2 regions of the Fulvivirga maritima genome follow, and region 2 is predicted to be linked to the other one. Evidence: riboswitches for the same ligand, from Rfam matches in the RefSeq annotation. Region 2 holds a riboswitch; the other holds the start of a gene.
What was found. Region 2 has a riboswitch for cobalamin ahead of metE (5-methyltetrahydropteroyltriglutamate--homocysteine S-methyltransferase). Riboswitches for the same ligand answer to the same signal wherever they lie in the genome.
Positions count from the first base shown of each region.

Region 1: it holds a riboswitch for cobalamin, as region 2 does, so the genes downstream of both, LVD15_RS21735 (bifunctional adenosylcobinamide kinase/adenosylcobinamide-phosphate guanylyltransferase) here and metE (5-methyltetrahydropteroyltriglutamate--homocysteine S-methyltransferase) in region 2, are expected to answer to the same signal.

Region 1 is NZ_CP089980.1:5,159,500-5,167,670, forward strand. Features, by position in the region: gene LVD15_RS21725 (McrB family protein) at 1-1,828, shown strand, start outside; gene LVD15_RS26940 (McrC family protein) at 1,821-2,834, shown strand; gene LVD15_RS26945 (5-methylcytosine restriction system specificity protein McrC) at 2,788-3,120, shown strand; cobalamin riboswitch at 3,619-3,815, shown strand; gene LVD15_RS21735 (bifunctional adenosylcobinamide kinase/adenosylcobinamide-phosphate guanylyltransferase) at 3,855-4,358, shown strand; gene cobT (nicotinate-nucleotide--dimethylbenzimidazole phosphoribosyltransferase) at 4,400-5,452, shown strand; gene LVD15_RS21745 (adenosylcobinamide-GDP ribazoletransferase) at 5,449-6,237, shown strand; gene cobC (alpha-ribazole phosphatase) at 6,219-6,749, shown strand; gene LVD15_RS21755 (hypothetical protein) at 7,915-8,171, opposite strand, start outside.
Region 2 is NZ_CP089980.1:4,108,239-4,116,409, forward strand. Features, by position in the region: gene LVD15_RS17445 (AraC family transcriptional regulator) at 101-919, shown strand; gene LVD15_RS17450 (hypothetical protein) at 1,285-2,025, opposite strand; gene LVD15_RS17455 (LVIVD repeat-containing protein) at 2,025-3,332, opposite strand; gene LVD15_RS17460 (mechanosensitive ion channel family protein) at 3,475-5,250, shown strand; cobalamin riboswitch at 5,340-5,531, shown strand; gene metE (5-methyltetrahydropteroyltriglutamate--homocysteine S-methyltransferase) at 5,716-8,031, shown strand; gene LVD15_RS17470 (cysteine-rich CWC family protein) at 8,047-8,171, shown strand, end outside.

The DNA.
Region 1 (8,171 bases), 1.1 Mb from region 2:
AAAAGATTTTGCGGAAAAACTCTATACATTCCTAGGGAACTTAATTCATGGTAAAAAAATCGATTCCTGGGAGTATGTTGGCATTGCTAATGTAGCTTTTGGAACACCGAATGGGGCTTGGGATAAAAGTAAATTTCCTGGATTCCAATTTAGAAAAAGTGAGTTGAGCATTGAGTTTATATTACGAGCTATTCCAGATACCGGAAATGGTAGTTGTTATATGGTAGTTGAGTCGATTGATATGGGCGCTCAGCTGGCCAATTTTCATTTGAATAAAAAGCTTAAGTCTAAAAATGGAAAAAATAGTTTAATTGAGAACTATTCGATGACTGTTGGGCTTGGAGCAAAACCAAAAGCGAAAGTAAAAGAACTTTTTATTAAGCATGGATTTAACTCTGAAGGTATTATTACTCAATTCGATGAAAACTTAGATTTAGATCTTGTTCTTTCTGATATATTGAAATGGGCGACCATCAGGAGACAAGTTAAAATCGAATTTCAACAAGGGGATTCTGATGTGAATGGAAATATGGTTCGTTCTATGATTAATATTGAAAATTCTCATTCTTTAAACCAAATCCTCTATGGCCCTCCCGGAACAGGAAAAACGTACAAGTTAAGTTCACAATTTTTTCCAAAGTTCACAGAATCTAAACCTGTAGAGACGGAGGTGGAAAAACTGCAAAAAATTGCCGCTAGATATTCATGGTGGCAAATTGTGGCAGCTGTAGTGGTGCAATTAGGTTCTGGAAGAGTTACTGATATTTTAAATGCACCTTTACTTAGAGCCAAGGATGAAATAAGCAACCAAAAGAATCCAAGAGCTATGATTTGGGCAATGCTACAGACCCATACTAAAGCCGATTGTAAGCACGTAAAATACTCAAAGCGAGCAGAACCTTTGTTTTTTTGGAAGAATGATAAGGGAATGTGGTCAATTGATCAAGCTGTAGTTGAAAGTGACTCTCCTGAAATTTTGGATATTCTTAAAGAAGTGAATCAAGGAACTCAAGAATCTCTGGAAATTAAGAGGTATTCTTTTTGTACGTTTCATCAATCAATGGCCTATGAAGATTTTGTAGAAGGTATAAAGCCTAAACTAGATGAAAGCGGAGAGATTGGCTATGAGATAAAAGATGGCATTTTCAAGGAAATAGTGGCTAAAGCAATCAAAGATCCAAACCATGATTATGCCCTGTTTATTGATGAAATTAATAGAGGCAACGTGTCATCCATTTTTGGTGAGTTAATTACTTTGATAGAGTCAGATAAACGTATAGGTCAACCAAATCACCTTTCGGTAATACTGCCGTATTCAAGAGAGGAGTTTTCTGTGCCGTCAAACCTTCACATCATTGGCACAATGAATACTGCAGATCGCAGTGTCGAAGCATTGGATGTGGCATTGAGACGTAGATTTAGTTTTGAGCATATCGTACCACAGTATAGTTTGCCATCACTCATGGAATCATCTGAGGCTCTTGGTGTTTCTGTTTCCAGGCTCCTCGAAACAATCAATGAACGAATTACATACTTAAAGGATGAAGACCACCAGATAGGTCATAGCTACTTCATAAACGTATTGAGTAAGGAAGAGCTGGCTGAGACTTTTAATAAGAACATTATCCCACTTCTGAAAGAGTATTTCTACAATGATTATGGAAAGATCAGGTTGATTTTGGGAGAAGAGTTTGTTGAGAAGGTGGAAAATGCTCCCAAAATGGCGGTTTATGATCAGGATGACTATTTACCAACCATCCGATATAAATTAACAGACCTAACTTCTGACAATATATTAGAAAAGGTGAAAACGATCATTGGTGACTAGGCAAGCAGATAAAATATTAGTTTATGAGTGGAGCTGGCTTACCTTAGGTCAAGAGGTGCAAGGCCTTCAATTCAAAAAGAAGCATCTGGATGCTCTGGCTAGGTACGAGCAAGCCAATCAAACCGGATTCTTTCAGGTCTTTTTCAATAAGGTTCGCTTCAATGAACATGTTGGAGTAATCAAAGTAGGCGACCTCACCATTGAGGTGCTGCCTAAGACAGACAAACATCAGCTAAACAAATCCGAGTGGCAACAAGTGTTATTAGATATGCTGCTCATAAGTCTGCAAGTAGAAGCGAAGACTACTACGCAAGCGAATATTCTAATACGTCAGCATAGTGTACTGGAAACTTATTTTCAGTTGTTCTTATCAGAAGCGGAACGACTTATCCATCAAGGATTGATCAAGAAATATCGAACGAATACCAGTAATCAGTCTGCCTTGAAGGGTAAACTATTGGTGCATCAGCAGATCACGAAAAATGCGGTGCATGCCGAACGCTTTTATGTGGCGCATACGGTTTATGATCAGGACAATGTCTTCAATTTCATTCTTAGAGCTGGTCTGGAGTGCGTGGCTAAGGTTGGTTCGGATGCTGTGAGAAGAAATGCGGAAGCTTTATTACTATTTTTTCCGGAATCTAAGAGTAGAGTGATCAATGAAAAGCTCTTTCGGACACTCGCCTATGAGCGAAAAACTGAAAGCTACAAAGGAGCCATTGAGCTGGCCAGAATCATTCTTCTCAATTATCACCCGGATATCAAAGGCGGCCCCAATGACATTCTAGCTATCATGTTTGACATGAACAAACTTTGGGAAAGCTTTATTTATTGGAGTTTGGTGAGGGCTGCATCTGGCAAAGGGGTGAAGGTGTTGGCTCAGCCATCTAAGGCCTTTTGGAAGCCAAATAATGGCTATTCTCGACCTCTTAAACCTGATTTAGTCATCGAACTCTCAGATGATAAAAAAAGTAGTGATCGATACCAAGTGGAAGTTTCAGTCTAAAGTTTCTTTGGAAGATCTTCGTCAGGTATATGCTTACCTCCATTACTTTGAATCAAATGAAGGTTATTTGCTTTATCCAGATCAAGTGAAAGACGCTGTGAGAAAAGAGGATGGTGATTTTCAAAATATCAGTAAAGACAAACTTAGCGATCTTTCCTGTGGATTGATGTTTGCGGATTTGATTATAGTACAAGAGAATAAAAAAGTTTTGAATCGAGAAATAGGTGAAGCTATTCTTAAAGCCATCCAACTGGATTCTGCTGAAAAGTCATCGCGTAAAAGTTAGATGTCTCTTCCTTTACTTTCAAATGCTCTAATATTTCCCAGAGCAATTGACAGGAAATTGGTATATTGATCTACTCCGGTTCAAAATCCCTTCATTTTAAACGGGTACACAATAACAAGAAAATCATGTAATCAGGTAAATCACGCGAAATCAAGGTTTAGACAACTTCTGAAGCAAAGCTTACAATTTAAGAAGATATTTACTCCGAAGTACAACTCAAATCCTGACATCCTTAAATCCTGAAAATCACTATTAAGACAACTCCGGTTCAAAATCCCTTCAATTTAAACGGGTACACAATAATAAAAAAATCATGCAATCAGGTAAATCATGAAAAATCAAGGTTTAGACAACTTCGGAGGCAAAAGCATACCATTTAAGAAGGTATCTAATCTGAAGTATAATTCAAATCCTGACATCCTTAAATCCTGAAAATCATAACTAAGACAATAGAAGAATTAATTAATTTTTTTAAAGACAATATTAGATCATAATCCATAGCTTTGACTCGCTATTGGTTTCATTCTCCTCTCAGGCTGCAATGAATTAAAATGGGAATTCGGTGAAAGTCCGGAGCTATCCCCGTAGCTGTAAGTTTCTGAAAGTTGTTTTACCTCTTGCCACTATTCTGTAGAATGGGAAGGCCAAAAACATTGGAAGCGAGCCAGAAGACCTGCCAGTGGCTTATATTTTAACGGCTTTCGGAGGAAGAGTCAGGAATAAGCTGATAAACCATGATCTATTACATTTCAGGAGGGGAAAGATCCGGAAAGAGTGGCTATGCGCAAAAACTGGCGCTGAGCTTATCGGATAACCCCATATATCTGGCCACTGCCCGCCAGTGGGACGGTGATTTTAAGAAAAGAGTAGCGCGCCATGTCGCCGATAGAGATGACCGCTGGACTACCATAGAGGAAGAAAAGCACCTCAGTAAACTGGATGTCTCTGGCAAGGTAGTGGTGCTGGACTGTATTACACTTTGGCTCACCAACTGGTATGTTGATACCAAGAACAATGTAGATGAATGCCTTGAAAAGGGTAAAGCAGAGCTCTCAGCGCTCTTTCAGCAGGAGGGAACCCTCATCATTATCTCTAATGAAATTGGGATGGGCATACACGCACAGACTGAAGTGGGCCGTAAATTCACAGAACTGCAAGGATGGATGAATGAATTCATAGCCAGCCAATCTGATAAGGCCTTTTTTATGGTTTCTGGCCTTCCTTTAACATTAAAATGACTTACTACATACCTGATTATTATTATTTCTAAAACTCAATCATGCTTCACTTTACTATCCAACCTGTTGCTGATCATCTGGATGATGCTATTCGCAGTAAAATAGACCTTAAGACTAAGCCCATTGGTGCACTGGGGCTTTTAGAAGACACCGCTTTTACCATTGCGCGTATTCAGCAAACGCTAACGCCATCGTTAAATGCACCCACTATTGCCGTATTTGCCGGTGATCATGGTATTGCTAAAACAGGTTTGGTTAATCCCTACCCGCAAGAGGTGACCTACCAAATGGTGATGAATTTTGTAAACGGTGGTGCGGCTATCAATGTGCTATCCAAGCAAAATAACATTGATATAAAGATCATTGATGCCGGTGTAAACTATGATTTCGGCCCTTTTGATAGCATTATAGATGCTAAAATAGCTTATGGAACGGCCAATTATCTGGAAGGTCCCGCCATGACTATTGCCCAATGTGAGCAAGCTATAGCCAAAGGGGCTGAGGTAGTTCAAGGCATTTTTAATAATGGCAGCAACGTTATTGGTTTTGGAGAAATGGGGATAGGTAACACATCATCGGCATCGCTATTAATGAGTGTTATTTGTGATAAGCCTGTAGCAGCCTGCGTGGGTAAAGGCACAGGGGCTAATCAGGAGCAACTAGCAGGGAAGATAAAAACATTGCAACAAGTATTGGAAAAGCACCAAGATCTGGATAAGAATGATCCCATAGCTGTACTCGCTAGTTTGGGTGGGTTTGAAATAGCTCAGATATGTGGTGGAATGCTCAAAGCGGCTGAATTAGGCATGATTATACTGGTAGACGGCTTTATTTGTACTGCTGCTTTGCTGGTGGCCCAAATGATAGAAAAGGCCATTTTAGGTTATTGTGTATTTACTCACCAATCTGAAGAACATGGCCATCAGATGATGCTAAAGACTTTTAACGCCAAACCATTGCTTAAGCTAGGCATGCGACTAGGCGAGGGGACAGGCTGTGCGGTGGCTTATCCTATTGTGCAGTCGGCTTGTACTTTTCTGAATGAAATGGCCAGCTTTGAAGGGGCAGGAGTAAGCCAGCAATCCACGATATGAAAGAACAAATCAGAGTATTTTTTACGGCTTTGATGTTTTATACGCGCATCCCATGCCCTAAATCGGTAGATCATAGCCCGGAATATATTAACAAATCCATTCGTTACTTTCCTTTGATCGGTTGGATAGTTGGTGGCATTGCTGCAGTAGCTTTTTTAATAGGAGCGTGGGCCGTGAATCCTGCGGTGGGTATTGTGCTAAGCATTATCGCTTCGGTGCTGACTACCGGAGCCTTTCATGAAGACGGTTTTGCTGATGTATGTGATGGCTTTGGTGGTGGCTGGACTAAAGAAAAGATTCTGGTTATTATGAAAGATAGCCGAATGGGAGCTTATGGCGTCATTGGCATGATTCTCATCCTGTTGCTAAAGACTAGTCTGTTAGTGGAAATAAGCAATTTGACCGATTTGTGGATTATACTGATGATTATGGTCAGTGCCCATGCCCTGAGTCGTTTTATGGCCGCGACCTTCATATTTACCCATGCTTATGTAAGAGATACAGACGACAGCAAGGCCAAGCCTGTGGCTCAGCAAGCGCATAGAGCTAACCTGATAATAGCTGCATTTTTAGGAGTTATTCCTTTGATAGCCTTGTGTTTGCTTTCCCATAATGCTTTTGTGTTGGCCCTCATTCCGATTTTATATGTTGTGAAGATGTGGTTGGCCAGGTACTTCACCAAATGGATAGGAGGCTATACCGGCGACTGCTTGGGGGCAACGCAACAAGTAACAGAAGTGGCTTTTTATCTATTTTTAATACTGATATGGAAGTTTACTTTATAAGACATACCACGCCGCAGGTGGCTAAAGGCATCTGCTATGGCCAGAGTGACCTTGACATTACTGACTCATTTGAAGCTGAATGCCGACAGCTCAAGCCACAGTTACCCGAGAAGTTCGATACGGTGTATAGCAGCCCTCTCAAACGCTGTACTATTTTAGCGCAGCAACTGACCAGCCAGGTCATAACCGATGACCGGCTCAAAGAAATGAATTTTGGTGATTGGGAAATGAAAAAGTGGGATGAAATTCCTAATGAACCATTAGACTATTGGATGGAGCACTTTGTGACAGCCAAAACCCCCAATGGTGAATCAATGGAAGGCCTTCATGCCCGCGTAAAAGAATGGTGGCAGTCTATTCAAGTAAATGATTCAAAGCAAAAGATTGCGGTAGTGACTCATGCCGGAGTAATAAGAATCATGCATGCGCACCTTAACAACATTCCTTTAAACAAAGCCTTTGAAAATTTCAATATAGGGTATGGGGAGGTTTGGAAATATGATGCCGTATAATTGCGGTCGAGTCATGCTGCCTGACTTGGAAGAGTTGATGCTTCCCGAGTCACTCTGATGCCTGGCAGAGTCGATGCAGCCCGAGTCACTCTGAGGTTCTCGAAAAGTAGACGGTGAAGTACTGATACAAGTGCATTAAGCGACAAACCATTTACTCCTAATCCAGTAGAAAGTCTCCTTCGAGTGCCTCAGGATGACTTTGGGAATGTATTATTACATTTCCTTTCATTGAACTCCATGGTTATTAGAATGAACGGGGTATTGAAGAGCCATTGAAGGCTTACAATCCATAATGTAATCACGATTGAGCCATGCTACCCGAGTCACTCTGAGGTTCTCGAAGAGTAGACGGTAAAGTTCTGATACAATTGCATTAAGAGTCAAACTATTTACTCCTAAGCCAGCAAAAAGTCTCCTTCGAGTGCCTCAGGATGACTTTGGGAATGTATTATTCCATTTCCTTTCATAAAACTCCATGATTAATAAAATAAACGATAGCATAACAGAATCATTGAAGGCTTATAATCCACAATATATTTCCGATTGAGCCAGCGTTCCGAGTCACTCTGAGGTTCTCGAAGAGTAGACGGTAAAGTAGGGAATGTATTATTACATTTTCTTTCATTGAAGTCCATGATTATTAGAATGAACGGTGGTATAGCAGAGCCATTGATAGTTACTATTGCAATATAATTGAGGTCGAGCCATGCAGTCCTAGTCACTCTGAGGTTCTCGAAGAGTAGACGGTAAAGTTCTAATACAATTGCATCAAGAGACAAACCATACGCTCCTAAGCAAGCAGAAAGTCTCCTTCGAGTGCCTCAGGATGAATTTGGGAATGTATTATTACATTTCCTTACATTAACTCCATGCTTATTAGAATGAATTGTGGTCTAGCAAAGCCATTGAAGGCTTATAATCCACAATGTAATCGCGATTGAGCCAGCGTTCCGAGTCACTCTGAGGTTCTCGAAGAGTAGACGGTGAAGTTCTGATGCAAGTGAATCAAGAGGCAGACCATACGCTCCTAAGTCAGCAGAAAGTCTCCTTCGAGTGCCTCAGGATGACTTTTGGGAAGGTATTTCTCGAAAGTACGCGGTAAATAATTAACACATTGATTTTTAAATAATTATATATCAATATCTCAAAAATGGTTGAGGCTTGATTAACTCTTTTTAGGATACAATTTCAAATGCTCATCATGCAGCTTTTGAGGATCTAATCCATCAAAATCGATATCAACTTTAACGGCAGCAGGGAGGTCTACTTTTTCTAGCACATCAGGAAGTTTAGCTTCTACTTGCCATCCTTTTCCCGAAAGGGTAATATAGACACCGCGCTCATGGTCATAGTAAACATCATAGTCTTTGAAATACACATAACGGGTTTTGGCTCTATACCCATGAGCTGGCGCCCAAGGTG
Region 2 (8,171 bases):
ACGCTAAAGCTTGAATTCCGTTAAGGTATATATACATGTTATTTAGGTAAATATGCAGGGTTCTTTTGAGGGAGAGGTCAATTAGAAAATAATCAGTAGTATGAAGCGATATACACAGTTTGAAGAGTTGGTAATGTCAGATTTTGAAGTGGATGAATGGCCTCATCCCAGGCACAATCATAACCATTTTGAGATAGTATATATTGCCAAAGGCTGTGGCAAGCATCATCTCAATGACATTGATTTTTGTTATAAGAAAGGGGATTTGTTTTTACTAGGACCTGATGACGAGCATGAATTTGAAATAAAGCAAAGTACCCGATTTATATACTTTAAATTTACGAAGCTTTATTTCAATAATTATTACGAATTGCCCTTACCTGGAGAATGGAATAAGGATGTTGATCACCTACTCTATTACCCGGAAAGGAAAAAAGGTAGTTTACTAAAATTAAAAGAAGATAAGCTATTAGTGCATCAGTTAATGGAGATTATGGTTTCTGAGTATAACAGTACTCGCTTGCTTAATCATAAAATTATACTTCAGATTTTCAGTGTTATAATTCTGGTGCTTAAGCGAAATAGTAATGCCTGTAGTCATATCGCCGCTGATAAATCGGAGAAAACAGGTATGGCTCAAGAGCTGATTGAGTACATAGAATTACATATTTATAACCCCGGAAAGCTCACTTTGAAAGCCATGGCGGCGCACTTTAATTACTCAACCAATTATATCGGTATGCTCTTTAAAGAAAAGGTGGGTAGCAGCCTGAGAGATTATGTTAATAACTTTAGGTTGCAACTCATTAGTCAAAGGCTGGAGCATGGAACGGTTGGTATGAAGCAGATCGCCGCTGAGTTTGGATTTGTAGATGAAAGCCACTTGTATAAGTTCATTAAAAAGAATAATTTGAGATAAACTCAATGGTTATATGGCCCAATTTTCAGCCCGGAGCAAAATATTTTCTTCAATAGGTATTACCTTAATAATCTTAGTGTCTACCTATTATTGGGCTTTAAGCAGTGTAGGATGGGAAACCGTCCACTATTACTGTGTTTTTTTACATTGGCCGTTTTTCTATACCGGGTTTTATGAAGGTAAGAGAGAAATGATACTCACCTTACTTTTATGGTATGCCTTTTTGATGGCTGTTTTCACCAACCTTTTTCTGTTACTTTTTAAAATGGCAGATAGTAAAAGCTAGTATTATGGTGTGGGCGAAAATTACTCTTTAGCCACACCCAAAGGACATTAGAATAAATCTAATGTCCAGGGCATGACCTTTAATTCAGACCTATTCCGAAATTAAATGAGATCATATTTATCTTTTTGTTTGTTGTATTAGAGTTGGCAAACCTGACATCGTTATAGTAATATTTGTTAGTCTGCTCAATTGCAAATTGTTTCCAGCCCACAGAAGCCATAAGCAAAAAGGACTCTACTCTCCACTGCAGCCCGAAGCCAGCGCTTATTGTCGTTTTACCCTCTATCTCATCAGACGTATTTCCAGGTTTTTTCCAGGCTTTACTTTCTCCTAAAGAGGCATAAATAAATGGACTGTTAATATAGTTTCTTACCGCAGCTTTATAATAAAGACTCAATGTTGCGGCTTCAAAATCATCATAAGATTCATAACCGGCGCTGAGTCCTAACTGTACATAAGGCCTAAAGGCATATAGACCGATGGCATTTACTGCAAAAGCTGAGCTGTGATTATCTTCTCCTGTGTCTACTATGCCTGAGACTTGCAATTGAGGTAGAAACCCGGGCTTCTGCTGATAAAATTTTAAAGAATCCTTATACTCATGAAAAGCTCGCTTAGTAGCCACACTCATGTTAACATGCTCTATGGCACTCTTAGGTATTACAAGTTTGCTGTTTTCAATATCCAAATAAATATTGTCATCAATGGAGGTGATTCTGCCTTTCACTACCCCATTGTTTTTTAGAAATATCTTGTCTTTCTGTGCGTACAGTTGTAAGCAAAGTAGCAGAGAAAGAGAAAGTAAAGTGAGTTTCTTCATTAATGAGACGATTTTATTTGAATATGGCTGAGAAGGGTGATGTTATCCATGTCAGAATAATCATATTGGAAGAGTCCGTCTTCACCTATCATCATGGCTATATTTTGGAAGGGAATAATGTCATAGGCTTGTATATCTTTGTAATGCTCCAGCATGTTATTATTAATGTCAGAAATGTCTTCGGCATTAAAGACTTTGAGGCCATCGCTACCATCGCATATAAAGAGGAGGTTGCCGTCTTTACCTAAGCCATGAGGGTTAGTCATTTCGTAAGTATGCAGCAGCTTAGGGTTAGTAAGGTCGCTAATATCAATCACCTCTAGTTGGTTAGTAAAACCCTCGCACTCTGTACCTGATCTAAGGGTTACATAGGCATAATTATCATCTACTATTACGGGATCGCAGCTGGTTACATGGGCATATGTAGATAACAGCGTAGGAGACAGCGGATCTGTAGTCAGATCCATAATATGCATGCCACTGCGGGTTCCTATAAATAAATGGCCGTTTTTGGGGAATATGGTTTCTATATCCCAGCTGAGCTGAGTATGATTGTCATCAGAGGGGCTTTCTGGAGAGGCCAGGTTAAAGGTTATCAGCTCGCTACTGTTTAAAGTGTATAGGTAATTTCCTGCCAAGGCAAAGCGAGCCATAGATCCGCCCATGCCAGGGTTAGTAGGAGATACTGAATTTCTATTGTCTATAGATTCAAAGGTGCCAATGCCATCAGACAAGGTATAGCCCCAATCATACAAAACAGGGTCTGAGTCCGATCCATTGCAGTCATGGGTAACTACAGTTCTTTCTTCGCTGATTTCCCAGCTAGTGACCAATGCGTCATCGGTGGCGTAGTAGCCATACGTATTATAGGTGTTAAATACATTTTCTTTTCTTCCCGCCTCATGAATATTATTAATGTCACTGATGTCAATAATTACAAGATCTATATAACTATCAGTATATAGCATATTGCCTTTTACTGCCAGGTCATAAGAGCCGGGTACAGTTATAAAACCTTTGTTTACCGGGTTAGCAGGGTCATGATTATCTATAATATGAATACCTTTATTAGGCTCATTAATGAATAAATAAGAGTCTTTGAAGAATATTTTTCCTGTAATTTCTATTTCTTGAGGCTCCGAATATGCTACTTGAGACCTAAGTTCTGTCAGGCTGGTATACACAGGGCGGTAGTTGTATAAAGTTTGTTCATTTTCACATTTATCTTCACATGAAACGAAGGATATGAAAACAAGTAGGATCAGACCGATGTTCAGTTTTGAGGAGGTAGTAGAGGACTTTTTCATGGTGTGATTGGTTTTATTTTATAGACACCGAATCTTTTTATAAGGTTGGAGGGTTGAGTATACTTCTTTCAAAAAATCTATTTTGAATAGCGTTTTAATAGTTAGTTTTGTGCCTCTATAATTAAAAAAATTGAATTATAAAATGTCGCTGATAAAGGCTTCTTTCTTTAAAATACAGTTCGTAGTGGTGCTTTTGGTATTTGTATCAATTAGCGCTTCGGCTCAAATTCTGGGGCAAACACAAGTTGAAGAGCCCGCTGAAGAAGAGGAGGTTCCTACTGACTCACTAGGCAGAAGGTCGCCGCAAGGAACCGTTAATGGTTTTATGGATGCTATATCTGCCAGCAGGTATAAAAGAGCCATTGGTTATTTTGATTTAAATGGAGCTTATGATGCCAGTAATGAAGAGGCTGCTGAGTTGGTGAAAAGCCTGGTGTTTATGCTGGATCAGGGAGGCACCATATTCCCTAATGCCTGGATTAGTGATAAGGAGGAAGGAAACCTGGAAGATGGCTTTAAAAAGGATGTTGATAGGGTAGGGTTTGTTTCTGTTAATAATAAGAACATCGACCTTTTGCTTCAGAAGAAAAAAGATACTGAAGGAAATTATATCTGGCTTTTTAGCTCAGAAACGTTGCTCAATATAGCTTCAGAAAAGGAGAATTTTAAGGAGCCAATTATAAATAAATTATTACCTAATTTTCTGTTAAAAAATAGAAGGTTCGGCTTCTCACTTGGTCAGTGGATAGCTATTCTGGGCATAGTGGTTTTAGTGTATTTCTGTGCCGTATACCTTTCAAAAGGCTTGGTGTTTTTTGTTAAAAAAGTATGGAAAAAGGCTAGAGAGGAGTCTGTTGAAGGGATTATTGATGCTTTTAGTTTTCCATTGAGATTATATCTTGCCATAGTCTTATATCTTAAAGTGTCTCAATATCTGGGTATATCAGTGGTGGTAAGGCAGCAATTCAGTTTTGTTACGGTAATAGTGTTTTGGGCCGCGCTGCTATTGCTTTTATGGAGAATCGCTGATTTCGTAGCTGGCTTTATGGAGCGTAAAATGAGCCTTAAAGGCAATTTGGCCGCCGTTAGTGCTATCATATTTTTTAGAAGAGCATTTTACGTTTCTATTATTATCATAGGCGTTATTATGGCTATCGGGGCCCTGGGCTTTGATATTACTAACTGGATAGCAGCCCTGGGTATTGGTGGTATTGCTATTGCCTTGGGTGCGCAGAAAACGGTGGAAAATTTTGTGGGTAGTGTTACGCTGGTACTAGACAGACCTATTAGAGTAGGAGACTTCTGTAAAGTAGCGGATACCACCGGCACCGTAGAGCAGATAGGCATGCGTTCTACCAAAATAAGAACATTAGACAGAACCATAGTAACCATACCTAATGGTGAGTTTTCTTCTTTAAAAATTGAAAATTATACTCAAAGAGATATGTTTTGGTTTCACCCGGTGCTCTCTATGCGCTATGAAACCACCCCTGACCAGATGCGCTATCTGCTGGTAGAAATAAGGAAGCTCTTATATGCTCACCCTAAGGTAGATCCAGATCCTGCCAGAATACGTTTTACAGGTTTTGGTCCTGATTACCTGCCGCTGGAGATATTCGCTTATGTGAGAGCCATAGATTATAATGGGTTTTTAGAGGTGAAAGAAGACTTGCTGCTCCGTATTATGGATATAGTTGAAGAGAGTGGTACAGGTTTCGCCTTCCCATCACAAACTATTTATATGGCTAAAGATGAAGGCGTTTCTACTGAAAAAGCAGAAGCCATTCACGCTAAGGTAAAGGAATGGAGAGAGAAAGAGCAGATGGAAATACCCAATTTTACCCCAGAAGCTATAGAAGCCCTTAAAAATACCATACCGTATCCACCAGAAGGATCTAGCCAGAATAATAAAGGGTAAATGAAAGGAGTAGTACTTTATTCTACTCCTAACTGAACCTTTTCAAAAAAGAAATACTTACTTTTACGATCAGTAAAGTTCTTTACTTAATTTCATCAAACGGAGTAGGTTACACTTAACGTGCATTAATAGGGAATCTGGTGCAAATCCAGAGCTGTCGCGCAACTGTAATTAACACTAAAGGCTTTTGCCCTTGTGGTCCACTGTTCTGCCTGATCAGAATGGGAAGGACGGCAAAAGCTGTTAAAAGTCAGGAGACCTGCCTTTTCCGCTATGACTTTGCTTTCGCGATATGAAGCTCATTGTCAGGTCTGATGCTTGCTTGTAAAATCACAGGATAGGTGTATGCTGTTGGTATTGGGAGTGGTGCATCTTCACCTTATTTTTCTTCTTATTATCGTCGGGCAAAGCCGAAATTTTGCAATGGACTTTTAGAATACTATTTAAACACTAAAAGTTAAAAAAATGCAAACACACATTCTGGGCTATCCGCGCATAGGTAGCCGACGTGAACTAAAAAGGGCTTGTGAAAGCTACTGGAACGACAAAATTACGCTGAAGGAGCTGGTGCAGGCTGCTAAAGAAATCAGGGAGCATAACTGGAATCTTCAGAAAGAAGCAGGAATAGACCTTATTCCTTCTAACGACTTTTCTTACTATGATCAGGTGCTGGATATGGCGCTCACCGTTAATGCTATTCCCGAAAGGTACCATGATGTAATTCTTAAAGAAGGTAAAACGGAGCTGGACTTGTACTTTGCTATGGCTCGTGGTTATCAGCAAAATGGCTTGGACATAACCGCTATGGAAATGACCAAGTGGTTTGATACTAACTACCATTACATAGTGCCTGAGTTTACTAAAGACCAGCAGTTTAAACTCTTTTCTACTAAAATTATTGATGAATTTGACGAAGCTAAGCGTATTGGTATTGCCTCCAAGCCGGTGATCCTGGGACCTGTTTCTTTCTTGCTTTTGGGTAAGGAAAAAGAAGAGGGCTTCAACCGATTAGAGCTAATAGATAACCTGTTACCAGTTTATTTTGAGCTTTTTGCTCAGCTTAGTGAGCGAGATGTACAGTGGATACAAATAGATGAGCCTTTCCTGGCTATGGACATTGACGCGCCTACTCAGGAGGTGTATAAAAAAGTTTATGCAGAGATCGATAAGAAATTTCCTCACCTGAAAATACTATTAGCTACTTATTTTGAAGGCCTTAAAGGAAATACAGAGTTGGCGGTGTCACTACCCGTTACAGCCCTGCATGTAGACTTGGTAAGAGCGCCGGAACAGCTTTCTGAGGTGCTGGCTAAAACGCCGGATAACCTTTCACTATCTCTCGGTTTGGTAGATGGAAGAAATATTTGGAAGAATAACTTTATTGCCAGTCTAGAACAAATTAAAAAGGCGATTGGAGCATTAGGAAAGGAGAGAATAATGATTGGTACGAGTTGCTCTCTGCTTCATTCTCCTTGTGACTTGTCTTTAGAGACTAAAGAAGATACGCTTACGCCAATAATAAAGAGCTGGCTGGCTTTTGCTAAGCAAAAAGTGGAAGAAGTAGTGACCCTAAGCAAACTGGCAGGTGAAGATAAGGCTGATGTAATAGCTGCCTTACAGGCCAACACCCAGGCGCAGGAAAGCAGGATTACTTCGGCTTTAATTCATAATACGGCTGTTAAATCACGTGTAAATGGTATTGAAGAATCTGATACACATAGAGATCATGAGTTTGCCTCGCGGAAGGCTACGCAGCAATCTGTGCTCAACTTACCTCTTTATCCTACCACTACCATTGGCTCTTTTCCTCAAACTAAAGAAGTGAGAAGCTGGAGGGCTAAATTCAAAAAAGGAGAGCTCTCCCAAAAAGAGTATAATGATCTCCTGGCTGAAGAAACCGCTAAGGCTATAGAGTGGCAAGAAAAAATAGGGCTTGATGTACTCGTGCATGGTGAATTTGAAAGAAATGACATGGTAGAGTATTTCGGAGAAAAGCTCAATGGCTTTGTGTTTACTCAAAACGGATGGGTACAAAGTTATGGTAGCCGCTGCGTGAAGCCGCCTATTATCTATGGTGATGTTTCCCGACCAGAAGCTATGACGGTGAAATGGAGCACCTACGCTCAAGGACTTACAGATAAGTTGGTCAAAGGAATGCTTACCGGCCCAGTAACCATATTACAATGGAGTTTTGTAAGAAACGACCAGCCAAGATCAGCCACCTGTAACCAGATAGCTCTGGCCATAAGAGATGAGGTGGTAGACCTTGAAGAAGCCGGCATTAAGGTGATACAAATTGATGAACCAGCCATAAGAGAAGGGTTGCCGTTAAGGAAGTCTGACTGGCAAACCTATCTGGAGTGGGCCGTGAGGGCCTTCCGTATAGCTTCATCAGGAGTGAGTGATGCTACGCAAATACATACTCACATGTGTTATTCTGAGTTTAATGACATCATTGAAAACATAGCAGCGATGGATGCTGATGTGATTACCATAGAATGTTCTCGTTCGCAAATGGAGTTATTAGACGCTTTCGTTCAGTTTAATTATCCAAATGATATTGGTCCTGGTGTTTATGACATCCATTCGCCACGTGTGCCTAGCAGATTGGAAATGGAAGAGCTGCTGGAGAAAGCTAAAGCAGTACTGCCAGAAGATCAGCTATGGGTAAACCCTGACTGTGGTTTAAAAACCAGAGGTTGGGAAGAAACCAGAAAGGCACTGATAGAAATGGTGAGTGCCGCCAAAAGCATGCGTGAGAGTGTAGAAACAGGAGTGTAATCACTAAAGTAATCTATGCCCAAGCATGAAGATAAATATTGCCCACGTTGTAATACCCTCTTTGAGTGTAAAGTGGGCAATATTGCCCTTTGCCAGTGTAGTAAAGTGGAGCTAACCCATGAGCAAAGAAACTACCTATC